Regions from separate parts of the Variovorax sp. GW821-FHT09D05 genome, predicted to be linked through region 2. Evidence: predicted binding sites of a transcription regulator. Region 2 holds the regulator's gene; the other holds the start of a gene.

Region 1 (3,401 bases), on a different contig from region 2:
GCGAGCGCTGCGTGGTGATGACGGCATACGGCTCGGCCGAGAACGCGGTGGAAGCGCTGAAGGCCGGCGCCTTCGACTACCTCACGAAGCCGGTCGACCTGAAGCAGTTCCGCGCCGTCGTGGCTTCCGCCGTGCAGGCGCGGCTGGCGCCGCAGCCGGTGGCCAAGCCCGTGCAGGCGGTACCCGCGAGCAACAACAGCGCCGACGCAACGGTGGTCACCTCCGGCACCGGCATTGCCGCGCTCGACCGTCTCGTGGGCGAATCGGAGCCCATGCGCCTCGTCAAGTCGCGCATCGCAAAGGTGGCGCGCGGCATGGCGCCGGTGCTGGTGCGCGGCGAATCGGGCACAGGCAAGGAACTGGTTGCGCGCGCCGTGCATGCCTGCAGCCAGCGCAGCGAAGGCCCCTTCGTCGCGGTGAACTGCGGCGCGATTCCCGAGAACCTGCTCGAGGCCGAATTCTTCGGCGCGCGCAAGGGCTCATACACCGGCTCCTCGCAGGACCGTGACGGCTACTTCCAGGCCGCGCGCGGCGGCACGCTGTTTCTCGACGAGATCGGCGACCTGCCGCTGGCCATGCAGTCGAAGCTGCTGCGCGCGATCCAGGAGCGCAGCGTGCGCTCGATCGGCTCGACGCAGGAAGAAGCTGTCGACGTGCGCATCGTCAGCGCCACCCACAAAGACCTGCACGCCGAAGTGCAGGCCGGCCGCTTCCGCCAGGATCTTTTCTACCGCCTCAACGTGATCGAGATCGCCGTGCCCGCACTGCGCGACCGGCGCGAGGACCTGCCCGCGCTGTGCGCCGCGCTGCTCTCGCGCATCGCACAGGACGGCGGCCTACCCGTGCCGCATCTGTCGAACGAACTGCTGCGCCGCCTCGCGCAGCATCCGCTGAACGGCAACGTGCGCGAGCTCGAAAACCTGCTGCACCGCGCGGTGGCGCTGAACGACGGCGACGAACTTCATCTCGACCTGATGGGCGGCTTCACCGCTGCGGCCGAAGCCGCGGCGTCCGCGCCAGCACCGCTGTCGCCCGTCACCGACGCGCCTGTCGCGCTGGCTCCACTTCCGGTGGCGCCGCCCAAGGCCGCGCCGCCGCCGCTGCCCTCCGACCTGCAGGCCTATCTCGACCAGCAGGAGCGCGAGATCCTCGTGCGTGCGCTGCACGAGAGCGGCTTCAACCGCACCGCGGCCGCCGCGCGGCTCGGCATGAGCCTGCGCCAGATCCGCTACCGCATCGCGCGACTGGGCATCACCACGCCCAACGGCGACGATGGCGCGAGCAGCCATGTCGACGACTGAAGCCAACGACAGCGGGCTCTGGCAAGCCGGCTGGTACCGTTTCGCGAAGGCGCTGCGCTCGCCGAACTTCGGACCCCGCCCCGCAGGCGCGCAGACCGACCTCATCGTGCTGCACTCGATCAGCCTGCCGCCCGGTGAATACGGCGGCGACGCGGTGCAGCAGCTGTTCACCAACCAGCTCGACTGGGACGCGCACCCCTACTTCCAGTCGATCCGCGGCCTCGAGGTGTCTTCGCATTTCTACGTGCGCCGCAACGGCGAACTCTGGCAGTTCGTGAGCTGCGACGACCGTGCCTGGCATGCCGGCGTGTCGTCGTGGCGCGGCCGCGGCAACTGCAACGACGACTCAGTCGGCATCGAGCTTGAAGGCCTCGAAGGCCAGCCCTTCGAAGAGCCGCAATACGAGACGCTCGCGAGCCTGTGCGCCGCCATCGCGCAGCACTACGCGATCGCGCACATCGCCGGCCACGAGCACATCGCGCCGGGCCGCAAACAGGATCCGGGCGCGGGCTTCGACTGGCGCCTGCTGCGCGAACAGCTCGGCTGGAATCCACAGATGTTTCCGCTGCAGGTGGTGCAGCGCTAATTTTTTCAATCGTGCGGCGTCTCGTGATGCGTCGCTCTTGCAGCGCAGCAATGCGAAAATAGCAACCGCGCGATTCAGCAACCATGCGGCCTGCAGGCCCAAATCGGCTTGCAAGCCAAGCCCCATGCGGGTTGAGAGACCATAGGCCAGTATTCAAGCGGCATCGCTGGCCGTGTCCTATGGCGGAAGTAGTACCGGCAATCCTTGTATCCATAGGAAAACGCTACATCTAGTGGGTTGTACACCCCCCGCACCCTAGATATAGTGTCCCCTGTCCGGTCATCCACACCGGCGCAGCGCCCGGCCCAGGCGCCGCCATCCAACAAGAATTGCCAACCGAGAGGAAGCGAATGCAAACTGCCCTGACCCCCCAATCGACCCCGCGTGCCGTTCCCTCGACGCCACCGCAGCAGCAGCGAGACACTGCTGGCTCCCCCACCGGCCAGAACCTGGCCCACTACCAGATCATCCGCCGCAACGGCGCTGTCGTGCCCTTCGAGCCGAACAAGATCGCCATCGCGATGATGAAAGCCTTCCTGGCCGTACACGGCACTCAGGGCGCGGCTTCGGCCAGCGTGCGCGAAACGGTCGACGTGCTCACGCAGGGCGTGATCCGCGCGCTGGTGCGCTCGCGTCCGGGCGGCGGCACCTTCCACATCGAAGACGTGCAAGACCAGGTCGAGCTCGGCCTGATGCGCGGCGGCCACCATGAAATTGCCCGCGCCTACGTGCTGTACCGCGAACGCCGCACGCAGGAGCGCTCGAAGCAGGGCGAGCAAGACGTGCCGGCCGCGCCCGCACTGCACGTGCTGGACAACGGCGAGCTCGTCACCCTTGACCTGAACGAACTCAAGGGCCTGATCGAGTCGGCCTGCGAAAACCTGGGCGACAGCATCACGTCCGCCCCCATCGTCGCCGAGACGATGCGCAACCTGTACGACGGCGTGCCGCTCGACGAGGTCTACAAGGCTTCGATCCTGGCGGCCCGCACGCTGATCGAGAAAGACCCCGACTACACCTTCGCCACCGCGCGCCTGCTGCTGCACACGATCTTCAAGGAGATCATCGGCCGCGAAGTGATGCCGGCCGAGCGCGCCACCGCCTACGCCGACTACTTCCCGCAGTTCATCAAGAAGGGCGTGGACAACGACCTGCTCGACGAAAAGCTGCTGCAGTACGACCTGCCCCGCCTGGGCGCGGCGCTGAAGGCCGAGCGTGACAACCAGTTCGACTACCTCGGCCTGCAGACCCTGTACGACCGCTACTTCCTGCACGTGCGCAAGACCCGCATCGAGCTGCCGCAGGCCTTCTTCATGCGCGTGGCCATGGGCCTGTCGCTGAACGAAATCGACCGCGAAGCCCGCGCCATCGAGTTCTACGAAGTGCTGTCGTCGTTCGACTTCATGTCGAGCACGCCCACGCTGTTCAACGCCGGCACGCTGCGCTCGCAGCTGTCGAGCTGCTACCTGACCACGGTGCCCGACGACCTCGACGGCATCTACGAGTCGATCAAG
Region 2 (3,401 bases):
ACCATCGGCGCCACACCGGTCGAGGAGGGCGATGCCGAGTTGCGCACCGTCTCCCACAACGCCGTGAGCTACACCGGCTCGGAGGCCAAGCGCGGCTGGCACCTGAAGCTGCCTGCGTCGGGAGAGCGTGTCGTCTATCCGGGTGATGTGCTGACCAGCGGCATCGGGCTGTTCTCGAGCACCATTCCCGGCTCAGGCAGCAATTCGGTCACCTGCACCGCCGGAACGGGCGACGACGGCTGGTCGCTGGTAATCGACTTCTTCAGCGGCTCGGCGCCCGAGGGCATTGCGTATTCCACTTCCGGCGCGGTGGGGGCCTATGTCGGCTTCCGGAATCGCTCCGGCAAGGACGACATGGTTCTTCAGCCGAAGAACAAGGAAAAGGGCAAGGACGTGATCTGCAATGCCGCCGGAGAGTGCAAGACGTTGACACGGCCCGACGTCGTGCGCCGCTTCGGCTGGCGCAGCCTGATGTCGACCGACTGAAGGGAGGAGAACCATGAAAAAGCAATCCAGGACACAGTCTGGTAGACGGGGCCGCTCGCGCGGCTTCACGCTGATCGAACTCATGATCGTGACGGCGGTGATCGGCATCCTCGCCGCCATCGCCTACCCGAGCTACACGCGCTACGTGCTGCGGGCCAAGCGGGCCGACGCGAAGCAGCAGTTGTTGCAGGCGGCGCAGTGGACCGAGCGCTACATGACCGCCAACGGACGCTATCCGCCGGCGACCGTCGCGCTGCCGGCCGGACTGGGGCAGTCGCCGTCGTCCGGCACGGCGAACTATTCCATCAGCTATGTCGCAAGAAACGAGACCAGCTACACCTTGCAAGCCGTTCCAGCGGGGGCTTCGCGCAATGACGAGTGCGGAGCCCTCACGGTCAACCAGCTGGGCGTCAAGCTGGCGGGCAGCAGCACCGACGCTTCGAGTGCGCTGGTGCAGCTTTGCTGGAACCGTTGAGGTGCCTGTGAGAGTACGTCGGTTGCCGACGCGGCTCAGATATCGCGCAGCAACTGCCTGAACTCGTCCACGTCCTCGAAGCTGCGGTACACCGAGGCAAAGCGCACGTAGGCGACCTTGTCGAGTTTCTTGAGTTCGCGCATCACGAGTTCGCCGACTTTCGTCGAGTCGATTTCGCGCAGGCCGCTGGCCAGCAGCTTCTGCTCGATGCGCAGCAGGGCGTTGTCGATCTGCTCGATGCTCACCGGGCGCTTGCGCAGCGCCAGCATCATGGAGGCGCGAACCTTGGTCGAGTCGAAGTCGGCGCGGCTGCCGTCCTTCTTCACGACGACGGGAAAATTGACGTCCGGCCGCTCGTAGGTGGTGAAGCGCTTGTCGCAAGCGCTGCACTGGCGGCGCCTGCGGACGAAGTCTGCGTCTTCGGAAACGCGGGTCTCGACGACCTGCGTTTCAAGATGACCGCAAAAAGGGCATTTCATGCGGTCAGGTCTTCTTGCTCGGAATCAGCGGTAGACAGGGAAGCGGCTCGTCAGCGCGTGGACCTTGGCGCGCACGGCGTCGATGTTCGCTGCGTCGCGCGGGTTCTCGAGCACGTCGGCGATCAGGTTTGCGGTGATGCGGGCCTCTTCGTCCTTGAAGCCGCGGGTGGTCATGGCGGGGGTGCCGATGCGCACGCCGCTGGTGACCATCGGCTTTTCCGGGTCGTTGGGGATCGCGTTCTTGTTGATCGTCATGTGGGCGCTGCCCAGCACGGCTTCGGCTTCCTTGCCGGTGATGCCCTTGGCGCGCAGGTCGACCAGCATCACGTGGCTTTCGGTGCGTCCGCTCACGATGCGCAGGCCGCGCTGGGTGAGGGTGTCGGCCACGATCTGGGCGTTCTTGACCACCTGTTGCTGGTAGGCCTTGAACTCGGGCGCCATGGCTTCCTTGAAAGCGACGGCCTTGGCGGCGATCACATGCATCAGCGGGCCGCCTTGCAGGCCGGGGAAGATGGCGCTGTTGATGGCCTTCTCGTGCTGCGACTTCATCAGGATGATGCCGCCGCGCGGGCCGCGCAGGCTCTTGTGGGTGGTGGAGGTGACCACGTCGGCATGCGGCACCGGGTTGGGGTACACGCCCGCGGCCACGAGGCCTGCGTAGTGGGCGATGTCGACCATGAAGATCGCGCCGACGTCCTTGGCCACCTTGGCGAAGCGCTCGAAATCGATGCGCAGCGAATACGCCGAGGCGCCCGCGATGATGAGCTTGGGCATGTGCTCATGCGCCTTGCGTTCCATCGCGTCGTAATCGATGGCTTCGTTGGCGTCCAGGCCGTAGCTCACGACGTTGAACCACTTGCCGCTCATATTGAGAGGCATGCCGTGGGTCAGGTGGCCGCCTTCGGCCAGGCTCATGCCCATGATGGTGTCGCCGGGCTTCAGGAAGGCGAGCATCACGGCTTCGTTGGCCGAGGCGCCGCAATGCGGCTGCACGTTGGCGGCGTCGGCGCCGAAGATCTGCTTGACGCGGTCGATGGCCAGCTGCTCGGCCACGTCGACGTGCTCGCAGCCGCCGTAGTAGCGCTTGCCCGGGTAGCCTTCGGCGTACTTATTAGTGAGCTGCGAGCCCTGGGCGGCCATGACGGCCGGCGAAGCGTAGTTCTCGCTGGCGATCAGCTCGATGTGATGTTCCTGGCGCGCGTTTTCGGCTTGAATCGCGGCCCAGATTTCGGGATCGGTCTGTTCGACCAGGATGTTGCGTTGGTACATGGCAGTCCTTTGAAGACGAGGTCCTTGTTCTTCAACCAAACAAGGGCTGCCCAGGCGAACGGCTGAACGCCTGTTGTGGTCAGGCGGTACGCTTCCCAGTGGTATTCCACGTCAGCGCGTGGCACCGTGTTCGGGTGCTGCGCCTATCGCCAGTCGCGTACCTGCCGAGTGTAGCTCACACCCGGCCCGAAACCTCTTCAGGAAACGGAGGAGAGCAGGGCCACCTTGGCCGGCTCAGTGCGTTCTTCGGCAGGCTTGGGCGGTGTTGCCACAGGGATCGGCTGCGGACGCACGGTTGGCGGCGTGACCGTCGACGGCGCGCGGCCGTTGGCCACCTGCAGCAGGCGTTCGTGCTCGGCCATCACCTTGGCGGCGTAGCCGCCGTCGTCCTCGAGGTTGGCCGCGCCCACGTAGTAGCGCAGGCCGCCTTCGAGGGAGCCGGCGCGGGAGATGCATTCCTGCAGCACCTTGACGCCGACGCGCATGTTGGTCACCGGGTCGAAGGCGGTGAGCGTGCCGCCCGCGCTTTCGTACTTGTCGCCGTGCACGCGGGTCATGACCTGCATGAGGCCTTGCGCGCCGACCTGGCTCTGGGCGAACGGGTTGAAGCTGGATTCGACGGCCATGATCGCGAGGATCAGGGTCGGGTCGATCTTCGTGCGCTTGCCGATGCCATAGGCCTCGGCCACGAG

The links. The regulator NrdR, encoded in region 2, represses ribonucleotide reductase genes. The targets are predictions, from matches to a motif close to CACNANATNTNGTG.
Region 1: a site for NrdR is predicted at 2,141-2,154, ahead of AC07O3_RS31955 (ribonucleoside-diphosphate reductase subunit alpha). Genes of this name have one in related genera too.

The regions. Positions count from the first base shown of each region.
Region 1 is NZ_JBWKOZ010000015.1:90,946-94,346, reverse strand. Features, by position in the region: gene AC07O3_RS31965 (sigma-54-dependent transcriptional regulator) at 1-1,301, shown strand, start outside; gene ampD (1,6-anhydro-N-acetylmuramyl-L-alanine amidase AmpD) at 1,288-1,887, shown strand; gene AC07O3_RS31955 (ribonucleoside-diphosphate reductase subunit alpha) at 2,238-3,401, shown strand, end outside.
Region 2 is NZ_JBWKOZ010000003.1:454,250-457,650, reverse strand. Features, by position in the region: gene AC07O3_RS10100 (pilus assembly protein) at 1-486, shown strand, start outside; gene AC07O3_RS10095 (type IV pilin protein) at 500-961, shown strand; gene nrdR (transcriptional regulator NrdR) at 997-1,440, opposite strand; gene glyA (serine hydroxymethyltransferase) at 1,465-2,709, opposite strand; ZMP/ZTP riboswitch at 2,751-2,876, opposite strand; gene AC07O3_RS10080 (lytic transglycosylase domain-containing protein) at 2,907-3,401, opposite strand, start outside.